2 regions of the Megasphaera sp. SC8-1 genome follow, and region 1 is predicted to be linked to the other one. Evidence: riboswitches for the same ligand, from Rfam matches in the RefSeq annotation. Region 1 holds a riboswitch; the other holds the start of a gene.

What was found. Region 1 has a riboswitch for FMN ahead of NOS26_RS02055 (bifunctional 3,4-dihydroxy-2-butanone-4-phosphate synthase/GTP cyclohydrolase II). Riboswitches for the same ligand answer to the same signal wherever they lie in the genome.
Region 2: it holds a riboswitch for FMN, as region 1 does, so the genes downstream of both, ribD (bifunctional diaminohydroxyphosphoribosylaminopyrimidine deaminase/5-amino-6-(5-phosphoribosylamino)uracil reductase RibD) here and NOS26_RS02055 (bifunctional 3,4-dihydroxy-2-butanone-4-phosphate synthase/GTP cyclohydrolase II) in region 1, are expected to answer to the same signal.

What each region holds. Positions count from the first base shown of each region.
Region 1 covers NZ_JANFQH010000006.1:143,508-150,428, reverse strand. The annotation lists gene NOS26_RS02075 (FAD:protein FMN transferase) at 70-1,011, shown strand; gene NOS26_RS02070 (Lrp/AsnC family transcriptional regulator) at 1,141-1,581, shown strand; gene NOS26_RS02065 (ATP-binding protein) at 1,727-2,419, opposite strand; gene NOS26_RS02060 (Crp/Fnr family transcriptional regulator) at 2,541-3,203, shown strand; gene NOS26_RS02055 (bifunctional 3,4-dihydroxy-2-butanone-4-phosphate synthase/GTP cyclohydrolase II) at 3,465-4,682, opposite strand; FMN riboswitch at 4,797-4,928, opposite strand; gene NOS26_RS02050 (FAD-binding oxidoreductase) at 4,981-6,384, opposite strand; gene NOS26_RS02045 (septum formation initiator family protein) at 6,550-6,897, shown strand.
Region 2 covers NZ_JANFQH010000032.1:72,044-78,964, forward strand. The annotation lists gene NOS26_RS10190 (Stp1/IreP family PP2C-type Ser/Thr phosphatase) at 1-123, shown strand, start outside; gene pknB (Stk1 family PASTA domain-containing Ser/Thr kinase) at 160-2,136, shown strand; gene rsgA (ribosome small subunit-dependent GTPase A) at 2,147-3,010, shown strand; gene rpe (ribulose-phosphate 3-epimerase) at 3,013-3,657, shown strand; FMN riboswitch at 3,716-3,847, shown strand; gene ribD (bifunctional diaminohydroxyphosphoribosylaminopyrimidine deaminase/5-amino-6-(5-phosphoribosylamino)uracil reductase RibD) at 3,945-5,081, shown strand; gene NOS26_RS10215 (riboflavin synthase) at 5,062-5,706, shown strand; gene ribE (6,7-dimethyl-8-ribityllumazine synthase) at 5,738-6,202, shown strand.

The DNA of each region.
Region 1 (6,921 bases):
CTCATCGTTTTAAGTTGCTCCGGATGCACTCTGCATCCGGAGTCTTCTTTTGATAGGAGCGGTGTCGCCATGGATACGACGGTGTCCCTGCGGGCGTCGGGGAAAGAAGCCAAAGAAGCAGTCGACGAAGGTTTCGACCGCCTGGATCAGCTGGATAAACTGGCCGGACAGAATGAAGACAGCGATGTGAGCCGTATCAATGCGGCTGCCGGCAGGGAATACGTCCAGGTCGACCCGGCTGTTTATGAAATGATTGAATATGCCAAGGATTATTCTGCCAAGAGCCAGGGCGAATGGGACATCACGGTCGGCGTCATGACCAATTTGTGGCGCATCGGCAATGACGACCAGCACGTACCCTCAGCCGATGAGATTTCCCGGGCCTTGATGAAGGTCAACTATAAGGACATCCTCCTGCGGCCGGAAGACCACAGCGTCATGCTGGCGAAAGCAGGTATGGCCATCGACTTGGGCGGTGTCGCCAAAGGCTATGCGGTCGACGAAATCCGTAAGATCTATGAAAAGCACCACATTGAAAGCGGTCTCATCAATCTCGGCGCCAGCTCGATGTATGCCGTCGGCAAGACGAGTAAAGGCAAGCCCTGGCGCATCGGCATCAAGCATCCCCGGTCTGACGATGATAAGGCTTTCCTGGGCATCGTATCCATCGAGAACCAGGCCCTGTCCACGTCAGGCGACTACGAACGCTATTTCATCCAGGATGGCGTCCGCTACCACCACATCTTCGATCCTCGCACGGGTTATCCGGCCCGGTCCGGCGTCATGAGCGATTCCATCATCATCGACGGATCGGTACCCCATGCCGGCATGCTCAGCGACATGATGACGACCATCGTCTTCGTCCTGGGGCCGCAGAAAGGGATGGAGCTGGTGAACAGCATGGAAGGCGTCGACTGTGAAATCACGGGCACTGATAATGCCGTCTATATGACTCAGGGATTCAAGGATAATTTTTCCGATCTGAACGGTGATTTTCATTTTTCAGAATAAACCCGACTCCATAGAAGTAAAAAGTATAGCAGAAGAAAAATTAATATCTTTAAGTCTATTTACTTTTTCATTCGTTTGTAAGATAATAGATATGTAAAATTTAAGAACTATGGAGGGTAGTATCTACATATGGATCATATTGATGACAAAATTTTAACGATACTCAAACACAATGGCAAGGCTTCGGCTACGGAAATCAGCAAGGTCGTCGGCCTGTCCATCCCGGCTGTTGCCGAACGTATCCGCAAGATGGAACACAACGGCATCATTGAAGGCTACGGTGCCAAGATAAGCCGCCGCAAGACCGGCTATAACGTGACGGCTTTCATCATGGTCAACCTCGAACGGTCTGGCGATGTCGAAGAATTTCGCTCGAAAATCGTCCAGTACCCGGAAGTATTGGAATGCCATCACGTCGTCGGCGCCTTTGACTACTTATTGAAAGTCCTGGTCAAGACGCCAGATGACCTGGAACACTTCCTCATGCAGGTCCTGAACGAAATCCCGACCGTCGCCTCGTCGCAGACCTTCATGTGCCTGTCGACACTCAAAGAAGAATGGAACGTGTAAAATGAAAAAAGCTGTCCTTGCGGACAGCTTTTTCGTTTGCCGTGGGTCGTGGCTCGTTTGTCGCTAAATGTGGGATTTCTTCAGTAAACGAACCACGCCAAACGGACCACGGAAAGGAGCTGCCTTACAAGGGCAGCTCCTTTTCCTATGCCTTTATTTTCCCATCCAAACTGATGGTGTATACGTTCATGGGAATCGCCTTGCCGCTTTGCTGGAGGGCTCTTTTGGCGGCCATTTCCAGCCCGCCGCAGCACGGGACTTCCATGCGGACCAGTGTGAGGTCCTGGATATCGTTCTGACGGATGATTTCTGTCAATTTTTCGGCGTAGTCGATGTCGTCGAGTTTGGGACAGCCGATGAGGGTGATGCGCCCTTTGATGAAGTCTTCATGGAAACGGGCGTAGGCATAGGCCGTGCAGTCGGCGGCGATGAGCAGGCTGGCGCCGTTGAAGTAAGGCGCATGGGGCGGGACCAGCTTCAGCTGGACCGGCCACTGGCTCAGGCGCGATGGCATGTCGGGCGTGCCTGCCGGGACTGTTTCTGCCGGTTCGAGGCTGCGTGCCTGGCTGCCCGGGCAGCGGCCACGGTAGACCCTTCCCTGGGCGGCCATATGCTTCTTGACGGCTTCTTCGTCGTAGGCGACGGCTTCGCGTTCGATAAAGGTGATGGCATTTGTCGGGCAGTGAGGCAGGCAGTCGCCTAAGCCGTCGCAGTAGTCGTCGCGCATGAGACGGGCTTTACCGTCGACCATGGCGATGGCTCCTTCGTGACAGGCCGTGGCGCAGGCGCCGCAGCCATTGCATTTTTCTGAATCAATCTGTATAATTTTACGTATCATAGTTTCCTCCGCAGTGATGATGAATCAATAATCTTGGACCTTTTATGGTCTCAGTATATCTCATGGAGGAGGAATAAGCTGTTGTTTTTCCAACTATTATCTTTTTTCGGGAGGTTTTCCAATGGAACCCTATCTTTCCCTTATCAAAAAATCACCGCTTTTTTGTGGTATTACTGAAGCCGATGTCCTGCCGCTCCTGGAGCACTTGAAGGTGCGCAAAAAAAAGTATCAGAAAGGGGAATTTCTCTTTTATTCCGGCGATACTGTCCCCTATATCGGATTGGTCCTGGACGGCGCCGTCCATATCATCCAGGAAGATTACTGGGGCAATCGCAATATCCTGTCCCAGATCCCGGCGGGCTTCTTCTTTGGCGAAGCCTTTGCCTGTCTGCCTGAGTCACTGGCTACGGTCGACGTCGTGGCCGCGTCGGATACGGTCATCATGCAGGTCCACGTCGATAACGTCCTCCATGCCGGCCAGGTGCTGACGCCAGCCCAGGCCCGCTTCATGAGCAACCTCCTGGCCATGATGGCCGAAAAGAACCGTCTCCTGACCGAAAAGATACGCTACCTGACCCAGCGGTCGACGCGCCAGAAAATCGTCCTCTATTTGTCCGACCTGGCCCGCAAGAAAGGCAAGGCCACGTTCAGCCTGCCCTTCAACCGCCAGCAGATGGCCGACTTCCTTTCCGTAGACCGCAGCGCCTTATCGGCCGAACTGAGCAAGATGAAGAAAGAAGGCCTCATCGATTACCGAAAGGATAAATTCACTTTGCTGCAATAGGAGAGTGTGTTGTATGAAGGTTTCTGCCATCATGCTAGGTTCCTTTTACTTTATAGTTTGTAGTACGGAGTTTGTAGAAATTCCCGAGGCGTCACATCTGTAGAGGCTTGCACGTGGCAAGCTCTGCAAACTTCGAACCACATGCTGAAAGAGCAACCTCTCAGTCAGCTTCGCTGACAGCTCTCCTATAAGGAAAGCCACGAACCACGAACCACTAAAAAAGGCGCTGTCTTCATGGGACAGCGCCTTTTTTCCTCGCTCTTAATGCAGATGGGGGAGGATGTGGCCCATTTTATTCTTTTTCGTTTCCAAGTAAAATTCGTCGAATTTCTGCGGTTTCATTTCAATGGGGACCCGTTCTACGATTTCGACTCCGAAGCCTTCGAGGCCGTAGACTTTTTCCGGGTTGTTCGTGAGCAGGCGGATTTCTTTGGCGCCCATGTCCTGGAGAATCTGGGCACCAATCCAGTATTCACGAAGGTCCGGTGCGAAGCCGAGTTTTTCATTGGCTTCGACCGTGTCGTAGCCCTGTTCCTGGAGGACATAGGCCTTGAGTTTATTGATGAGGCCGATGCCGCGGCCTTCCTGGCGCATGTAGAGGAGGATGCCCCGGCCTTCGGCGTTGATCTGCGTCAGGGCAGATGCCAGCTGTTCGCCGCAGTCGCAGCGGCGGGAGCCGAAGACGTCGCCTGTGAGGCATTCGGAGTGGACACGGCACAAGAGGTTCTTGCCATCGCCGATTTCGCCTTTGACCAGGGCGACGTGGTGTTCGCCGGTCAGGTCGTTGATGTAGCCGTAGATCTTGAATTCGCCGAACTTCGTCGGCATCTTGGCGACGGCTTCGCGGATGACGTGTTTGTCGTGGCGGCGGCAGTAGTTCTGGAGGTCGTGGATGGTGATGAATTTCAGGCCGTATTTATCGGCGATTTTCCAGAGGTCCGGCGTGCGCATCATCGTGCCGTCATCGGCCATGATTTCGCAGCACAGGCCGACTTGTTTGAGCCCTGCCAGGCGCATGAGGTCGACCGTGGCTTCTGTGTGGCCATTGCGGGTCAGGACGCCTCCGCGTTTGGCGATGAGCGGGAAGTTGTGGCCAGGACGGCGGAAATCTTCGGGACGAGCCGATTCTTCGACACATTTGCGGGCCGTCAGGGCGCGTTCGACAGCGGAAATGCCCGTCGTCGTGTCGACGTGGTCGATGGAAACGGTGAAGGCTGTTTCATGGTTGTCTGTATTTTCACTGACCATCTGGGGCAGGCCGAGTTTATGGGCATATTCGATGCTCATAGGCATGCAGATCAGGCCCTTGCCGTGGCTGGCCATGAAGTTCATGTTTTCCGTCGTGCAGTACTGGGCGGCGCAGATGAAGTCGCCTTCGTTTTCGCGGTCCGGGTCATCGGTGACGATGATGATATGGCCGGCCTGCAATTCTTCCAGTGCTTCTTCGATGGTGTTGAATTTACGTTTTTCTGTAGTCAAAATAAAGACCTCCTTAAAGTCTGTTTATCAGTTTTATGAATGGTATCAAAAAAGCCCTGGCCAGTGGCACAGGGCTTTGACATGCAAGGAAAGGCAGGCTGCAAGCGCAGCACGCCACATCTTCTTCCATCCAGACTATACTGTCGGTTTTGGAATTGCACCAAATCACGAGCCAGTGGCTCCTACGCCGTAGCGTTCGCGGACTATACCGCCGATCGGGAATTTCACCCTGCCCTGAAGATATATGTCTTATTCAGTTCTGTTATGTATTATACACGGTAGCCGCTATTTTTGCAAGTTACTCGACGTCGAAGATTTTCCCCGGGTTGAGGATGTCGTTGGGATCGAGGGCCTTCTTGATGGCTTTCATCATTTCCAGTTCGCCAGGATCGGTAAATTCCTCCATCAAGTGCTTGCGCTTATAGCCGATGCCGTGTTCGCCGGACAGGCGGCCGCCGTGGGCATAGATGAACTTGTACAGTTCCTGCTGGTTGGCCTTGACCCGCTGGTCCCAGTCTTCATAGGTGGCATCTTCGTTCTTGAGGATGTTCAAGTGGATATTGCCGTCGCCGGCATGGCTGGCGATGCGGGTGACCAAGTTATATTTCTGGGCCAGGCGAAGGATTTCATCGAGGAGGGCTGCTTCCTGGTCGACAGGGACGACGACGTCTTCTTTGCAGACGATGAGGCTTTCGGCACGGACGGCTTCGGCAAAGGCCTTGCGGGCCTGCCAAATCTTGTTGTGGTCGGCGACGAGAACTGACGAAGCGCCATTTTCCGTGCAGACTTCGTCGAGGACGACGGCTTTGTCGTCCAGGTCGTCTTCGCTGGTCCCTTCGACTTCGACGATGACGTAGTTGCCGTTGTCGCTGCCCTGGAGGTTTTCATTGAGGTACTTTTCGACGGACTTGATGGTGATGTTGTCCATAAATTCAACGCACGTCGGCGTGATGCCGGCTTTGATGATCTTGGTGACGACGCCCATGGCCTGGCGGCGGTCGTCGAAGATGGCCAGCAGATCCAAGGCGTATTTCGGCTTGGGCAGGAGTTTCAGCGTGGCCTTGGTGATGATGCCCAGGGTCCCTTCCGAGCCGATGACCAGCTGGTCCAGGGAATAGCCTGTCGACTGTTTCTGCAGCCGCGCGCCGAGGTTGACGATGCGCCCTGTCGGATTGACGACTTCTACGCTGTAGACCTGGTGGCGCGTCGTCCCGTATTTGACAGCCCTATTGCCACCGGCGTTGGTGGCGATGTTGCCGCCGATGAAGCATGAATCGCCGCTGCACGGGTCGCCGGCATAGAAGAGGCCTTTCTTTTCGGCTGCTTCCTGCAGGTCTGACGTGCGCACGCCCGGTTCGACGACGGCATAGAGTCCGTTTTCATTGATTTCCAGGATCTTATTCATCTTTTCCAGTGACAAGACGAGGCCGCCGTATTCCGGGACAGCCCCGCAAGCCAGGCCTGTGCCGGCCCCGCGGGGGACGACAGGGAAGTGGCAGGCGTTGGCCAATTTGATGATGGCACTGACCTGCTGTGCCGTTTCGGCAAAGACGACGGCTTCCGGCATGTGGTGATAAGCCGGATCGGTCACTTCGTCATGGGAGTAAGGCTGCATGGCATCGGCGTCGGTGACGACGTTCTTCGGGCCGACGATGGCCTTTAATTTTTCCAGGATTTCTGTCGTGATTTTTTCGTAATGCATAAGTGTTCCCCCTCGGAATAAGATACAAAATGTCGTGCCTCTATTATATATAACCTCTGCCCATTTTAAAAGGAATTTTGCAAAAAAACTTTATCTTGTGCTTAAAGCACGGTATACTATAAGGTAAGACTTTTTCAGTCTCTTGTTCTTAGAAAGGGTGATTGGGTGGAAACCAAGCAGTATCGCCAGCCTGGGCGCCGGAAGAAGCGCCGCAAGGTTCGCCGGAAGCGCCGTCCTGGCCTGCTCATCCGGCTTCGGCAATTGAGCTGGTACAATCTTTTTCTCATGGCCATCATCATTGCCGGGTTCTATCTCATCGGCATCCGCCTTTACCGGTTGTGGGAAATCCATGAGGACATGAATCAGACTTTGCAGCAGGAACAGACCTTGCGGGATGAGAACCTCCGGCTCCGGGAGCGGCGTGACGAGCTGAATGATCCCGATGAAATCGCCAAGGAAGCGCGAGAACAGTTTGGATTGGCCAAGCCCGATGAAATTCCTTATAAGCCGTAATCGCTATATTTTGTATTTTGATGA
Region 2 (6,921 bases), on a different contig from region 1:
GAACTCCGCGATGCCATCGGCGATTATCGCCGGACGGAACGGGAAATCATCAATGATCTCTTTGCCCGCGTTTATGAGAACGGGGCCAACGATAATGTTACCGCAATTTTAACGACCATATAATCGCGAACGACTATGAAAGTGGTGGAATAGCTAAAAATGATTGGTCATATCTTAGATAACAGATACAAGATATTGGAAAAAGTAGGCACAGGCGGCATGGCCAGCGTGTACAAAGCACAGGATATCCTCCTGGACCGGATCGTCGCCGTAAAGATACTTCATTCAAAATACGGCAATGACCACGATTTTGTCGTCCGCTTCCGGCAGGAAGCCCAGGCGGCTGCCAAATTGTCACACCCCAATATTGTCAATATATACGACGTCGGCTACGATGAAAATGTCCATTACATCGTCATGGAATTCGTGCGCGGCGAAACGTTGAAAGAGTATATCGAAAAGCACGGCCATCTGCCGATCAACACGTCGATACAGATTGCCTTCGATATTGGCGAAGCTTTGGAAAATGCCCATGCCAACGGCATCGTCCACTGCGATATCAAGCCCCATAATATTCTGGTCACCGAAACAGGGCGCATCAAAGTCGCCGACTTCGGTATCGCCCGGGCCGTCAATTCCGTCGAAAACAGCGACCGCACGGTCCTGGGTTCTGTCCATTATTTTTCACCGGAACAGGCCAGCGGCGGCCATATCGATGAACGGACGGATATCTACTCCCTGGGTGTCGTCATGTATGAAATGATGACCGGTGTCGTTCCCTTCCAGGGCGATACGGCCATCAGCATCGCCCTGAAGCACGTCCAGGACGACATCCCCTTGCCGACCAAGTACAACCGCCGCATCCCGCGGCTCGTCGAACAGGTCATCCTCAAGGCCATGGCCAAGAACCCGGACGACCGTTTCCAGTCCATCGGCGAGATGATGTCGGAACTGCGCCTGTCCCAGGGTTTCATCAACACCAACGGCGCCCGGCCGATCATCAGCAAGGGCCCGTATAACTTCGGTACGCAGAAACTGCAGCCTATCAAGGAAAAGGACCTGCCCGAAGACGAACCTCCGGAAAAGAAGAAGAACCCTTTTACGCGGTTCATGGATTCTATCAGCAATCATTCTCAGAAAACCATCATCATCGGTATGCTCGGCGTCTTCCTCGTTGCCTTTGTATGGGCCTTCTTTTCCTTCGGGAATTTTTGGAGTACTGAAGACATTACCGTACCGGATGTGACGGGTAAGCAGGTAGAAATCGCCAAGAAGATCCTCAAGGATAAGAAGCTCGACGTCTCCGTCAAGGAAGTGGAAAGCGACGAAGTGCCAGTAGGCGAAGTCGTTTCCCAGACTCCGTCCGGAGGGGCTGTCGTCAAGGCCAACCGGACCATCTACCTGACCGTCAGCAAGGGCAATAAGGGCGAAGAAGTCCTCATACCGGACCTGCGGAGCCTGACCCTCGACGAGGCCGAAAAGAAACTGAAGGAAATCGGTCTGTCTGTCGGCAAGGTGCGCTACAAAGAGAGCGCCCAGTATGCGGATGGGACCATCATAGACCAAGATCCGGAATCGCCGAAGAAAGTCGAAAAGGGGACGAAAGTCGACCTCGTCGTCTGCCGTAAGAGCGAAGCGGAAAAAGAAGCCGAAGCGGCTAAGAACGAAGCGCCCAATACGAGCGGCATGAGCCTCGATGCGGCTGTGAAAGCCCTGGAAAGCGCGGGCTACTCCGTCGGCAGCGTATCCAACCTCGATTCGTCGAAGGATAACTCTCAGGCTGTCGTTACGGGCCAAACGTCGGAAGACGGCAAGGTCGTCAACTTGTCCGTTGAATATCCGTCGTCCCAGAGCAGCCAGAGTTCGCCGTCGAGCAGTTCCGGCGGCTCCGATGGCAGTGCCAATAACCAGGAACCGGCCGGGACGCCCCATTATGGGACCGTCAATATCAGCGTACCATCCGGCGCTTCCAGCCAGCATGTCCAGATCGTCGTATCCGACGACAACGGCTCGCGCGTCGTCTATGACCGCAGCCAGGCCGGTGGCGATAACATCTCCAAGAGCGTCAGCGGCACGGGCAAGACGAGAGTCAAAGTCTATATCAACAATTCATTAGTACAGGATCAGTACATCTAAGGGGAGGAACATGACAAAAGGACGCGTCATCAAGAACTATAACGGGTATTATTATGTCGATGTCGGCCGGGAGAACCTCGTCGAATGTCGCCGCCGCGGCAAATTGCTGAAAGCCAAGATCCTCGTCGGCGACGAGCTGGAAATCACCGAGCTGGGCCAGGATAAGGGCGTCATCGAAGCCCTGCTGCCCCGGCGCAACCAGATCCGCCGGCCGGCGGTGGCCAATATAGACCAGCTGCTGGTCATCATGGCGGCCCAGTCGCCGGACCCGAACCGTTTCCTCGTCGACAAGATGCTCATGACCTGTGAATACGGCGGCATCCATCCGACGCTGTGCTTCAATAAGTGCGACCTGGACCGGGACACAGCCGAAGCCTATAAAGCCTTTTATGAACGCTGCGGCTATGACGTCTATCTCGTGTCGGCCAAGACCGGCGAAGGCCTGGATACGCTGCGGGCTCTCCTGCCGCACCGCATGACGGCCTTTGCCGGCCCGTCGGGCGTCGGCAAGTCCAGCCTGCTGTCGCAGCTCCTGGGGCGGAAGGACTTGTCCGTCGGCGCCGTCAGCGAAAAGATCAAGCGCGGCCGCCATACGACGCGCCATTCGGAAATCATGCGCCTCGACAGCGACACGTACGTCGTCGATACGCCGGGCTTCAGTGCCCTCGATTTCGAGCACCTCGACCCCCGGGAAGTCCTGCGCTTGTTCCCGGATATGCTGCCATACAGCGGCGGCTGCAAGTTCTCATCGTGCCTGCACCTGTCCGAACCGGAATGTACGGTCAAACAAGCCGTAGCCGACGGCCATATCCAGGCCGAACGCTACGATACATACTGTAAGATACTCACTTCCATTGCAGAAAGGAAACGATAGTCATGGTAACCATTTGCCCCTCTATATTGTCGGCTGATTTTTCCCGCCTGGCCGAAGAAATCCAGGACGTTGAACGGAAGGGGGCCGACTGCATCCATCTCGACTTGATGGACGGCCATTTCGTACCGAACCTGACCTTCGGCGTACCGGTCATCAAAGCCCTGCGCAGCTGCACGAAACTGCCTTTCGATGCCCATCTCATGGTCGAACATCCGGAAACCTATATCGACGGCCTGGCGGCTGCCGGCGTCCAGTACGTCACGGTCCATCAGGAAGCCTGTGTCCACCTCGACCGGGTCCTGCAGCAGATCCGCGAAGCAGGCATGAAAGGCGGCGTCGCCCTCAATCCGGCGACCCCCGTATCTTCCTTGTCCTGCGTGGCCGGGCAGTTGGATATGATCCTCATCATGAGCGTCAATCCCGGCTTCGGCGGCCAGAAATTCATCCCCTATGCCGTCGATAAGATCAGCCAGGCAAAAGCCCTCCTGGAACAGGCCGGCAATACGGCGGCCGTCATCGAAGTCGACGGCGGCGTCAATGCCAAGACTGTCCAGGCCGTCAAAGACGCCGGTGCGACCTTCCTCGTCGCCGGCAGTGCCGTCTTCGGAGCTGAAGACCGGGCCGCAGCCATTGCGTCCTTACGATAAGGACTTGTATTTCTTCCTTGCATGTGCTAAAATCATACATGTAGTTCAAGTGAATAAGGATAGTCTTTGAGGCAAGGTGAGAAAGCGGCGCTTTCAATTCCTGACCGGCGGTGACAGTCCGCTAACCCGCAAGGGTTGAACCGATGCAATTTCGGTACCGACAGTACAGTCTGGATGGGAAAAGACGACAGATTGTGTTTTTGTTGCGCTCAAAAGGCTATGGGAATCTTACGTCCATAGCCTTTTTTTGTTTCACTTGCCAATCTGAAAAGAAGGGAAGGAATACATTGGAACCGGCAGAGTATATGAAAAAAGCCCTGGACTTGGCAAAGACCGCCCTGGGCTATACGACACCTAACCCGGCTGTCGGCTGTGTCATCGTCAAAGACGGTGAAATCGTCGGCACGGGCTATCACCATAAGGCCGGCACGCCCCATGCGGAAGTATGGGCTTTGCGTGAAGCCGGCGAACGGGCCAAAGGAGCGACGGTCTATGTGACTCTCGAACCGTGCGCCCATTACGGACGGACGCCGCCCTGCGCCCGGACCCTCGTTGAAAAGGGCGTCGGCAAAGTCGTCATGGCCATGCTCGACCCGAACCCTTTAGTCGCCGGCAAGGGGGCCGCGATCCTGCGGCAGGCGGGCATCCCCGTCGAAGTCGGCCTCCTGTCGAAGGAAGCAGCCCAGCTCAACGAAGTCTTCATCAAGAACATGATGGTCCAGAAACCGTTCATCGCCATCAAATTGGCCCAAAGCCTCGATGGCCGCACGGCTTCGCGGACGGGGAAATCCCAGTGGATCACCAATGACTGGGCCCGTAGTTACGGGCACTACCTGCGCTCTATCTACGACGGCATCCTGGTCGGTATCAATACGGTCCTGACCGATAATCCGCTCCTGACCAGCCGCATCGACCGGCCCGGCCAGGACGCACCGCATCAGCCTGTACGCGTCGTACTGGATACCAAAGGACGGACACCTTTGAATTCACTCGTCGTCACCGATAAGACGACGCAGACCCTTATCGTCACGACGTCTTTGTGCCCCGTAGAGAAGATGAAGGCTTTGAAAAACGCCGGCGTCCGCGTCATCCTGGCTCCGCTCCAGGACGGCAAGACCATCTACTTGCCTGACGCCTTGCAACTCCTGCATGATGAAGGACTGACCAGCATCCTCGTCGAAGGCGGCAGCACCGTTCAGGGCAGCTTCTTCGATGCCCGCCTGGTCGATAAGATTTACGCCTTCGTAGGCGACAAGGTCATCGGCGGGACCGGCGCATTGCCGTCTGTCGGCGGCTGCGGCGTCGACGAACTCGACGAATGTATGCCGCTGTCCTACGATTCGGTAGAGCTCCATGAAAATAACATATTGATTACGGCATATAATGCCAACAGGGAGGGTGCCTATGTTCACTGGCATCATTGAGGAATTGGGGACGATTACCCATATGGACCGCCGCCCCGATTCCATCCGCCTGACCATTCAGGCGCACAAAGTATTAGAAGGCACGCAGCTTGGCGACAGCATTGCCGTCAACGGCGTCTGCCTGACCGTTACGGATATGACGGATTCGACCTTTTCGGCCGATGTCATGCATGAAACCATGCGCCGTTCGTCGTTCAGCACCATCAAGAGCGGCTCTAAAGTCAACCTCGAACGGGCCATGCAGGTCGGCGGCCGCCTGGGTGGTCACATCGTCAGCGGCCACATCGACGGCGTCGGCCATGTCGCCCGCATCGCGACGGACGGCATTGCCCGGGTCATCACCATTTCCATCCCGAAGGATATGGAACCGTTCATCGTCGAAAAAGGGTCCATCACCATCGACGGCATCAGCTTGACCGTCGTATCCGTCGGCAACAGCCAATTTTCCGTTTCCATCATCCCCCATACCATGGCCAATACGACCCTCATGGATAAGCATCCAGGGGCTATCGTCAATTTGGAAACCGATGTCATCGGGAAATACGTCCATAGCTTTACCGTCGGTCATCCGTCGCAGGCTTCTTCGGGCCTGACGATGGAAAAACTGCTGGAAAATGGATTTTAACATAATTATTTCAGAATAGGAGTGTTTTACAATGGTACAAGTCAAAGAAGGTAAATTAATCGGTTCTGGTGCGAAATTCGGCATCGTCGTCGCACGTTTCAACGAATTCATCTGCAGCAAGCTCCTCGGCGGCGCTTATGACGCTCTCCATCGCCATGGCGTCGATGACGCAGATATTACGACAGCCTGGGTCCCGGGTGCTTTTGAAATCCCCCTGATCGCCCAGAAAATGGCCGAATCGGGCAAATACGACGCCGTCATCTGCCTCGGTGCCGTCATCCGCGGCGCTACCAGCCACTATGACCTGGTCTGCGGCGAATCGGCTAAAGGCATCGCCCAGGCATCCCTCAAAACGGGCATCCCCATCATGTTCGGCGTCATCACGACCGAAAACATCGAACAGGCTATCGAACGGGCTGGCACAAAAGCCGGCAACAAAGGCTTCGACGTCGCCACCAGCGCCATCGAAATGGTCAACCTTATCAAAGAATTATAAGAGACTGACGTTCATCGTTTGTCGAAAAGCACGCCGTTTGCAGTCCGCAGTCCGCGGTTCGCTCGGACTCAGATGCGACGTACCGTCACGACAGACTCAGGATTGTATTACGACCATTTGCTGTCCGTCATAAATTCCGTGATAGATGCCATCAGTCACGGCGGGCTCGCTGCACGCGAGCCCCTACGCACGAGCCTGCGGCTGTGAATTATTAAATATCGCCTGTATGCGATTTCGTAGGGGCGTCCGTGCGGGACGCCCGCGCGAATCCTGGGGATATCCCGAATTGTATTTGTGCGGAATTTCAACGAACGCCAAACGAACCACGAAAAGGGGCTCGCCGCAGTGTGCGGCAGTCCCTTTTTTTGTGCGGTCACTAAGCTGGGTAGGGGCGCCCACGTGAATTATGTCATTAGCCTAGAACGTATTTGTGTCGCCTTGCGAAGCACGAGCTGCTATGTTATATTGAAAATAAACATGTATGCTCGAACCATTATTCATTAGGAGGTGCGCGATGGGACTTTACTTAAATCCATGAGCAGAAGCGTTTCTGGAAGCCGTGAATTCTGAAATTTACGTCGATAAGACTGGACCACTTCAAACATCAAACACGCAACATCAAACAATGAAACAAAAGAGATTGTGCATAATGGCAGAAGCCTGTGTGTGACAATCTCCTTCCTGTACTTTGTTGGCTGGATGTGGTAAAATGTTACAAG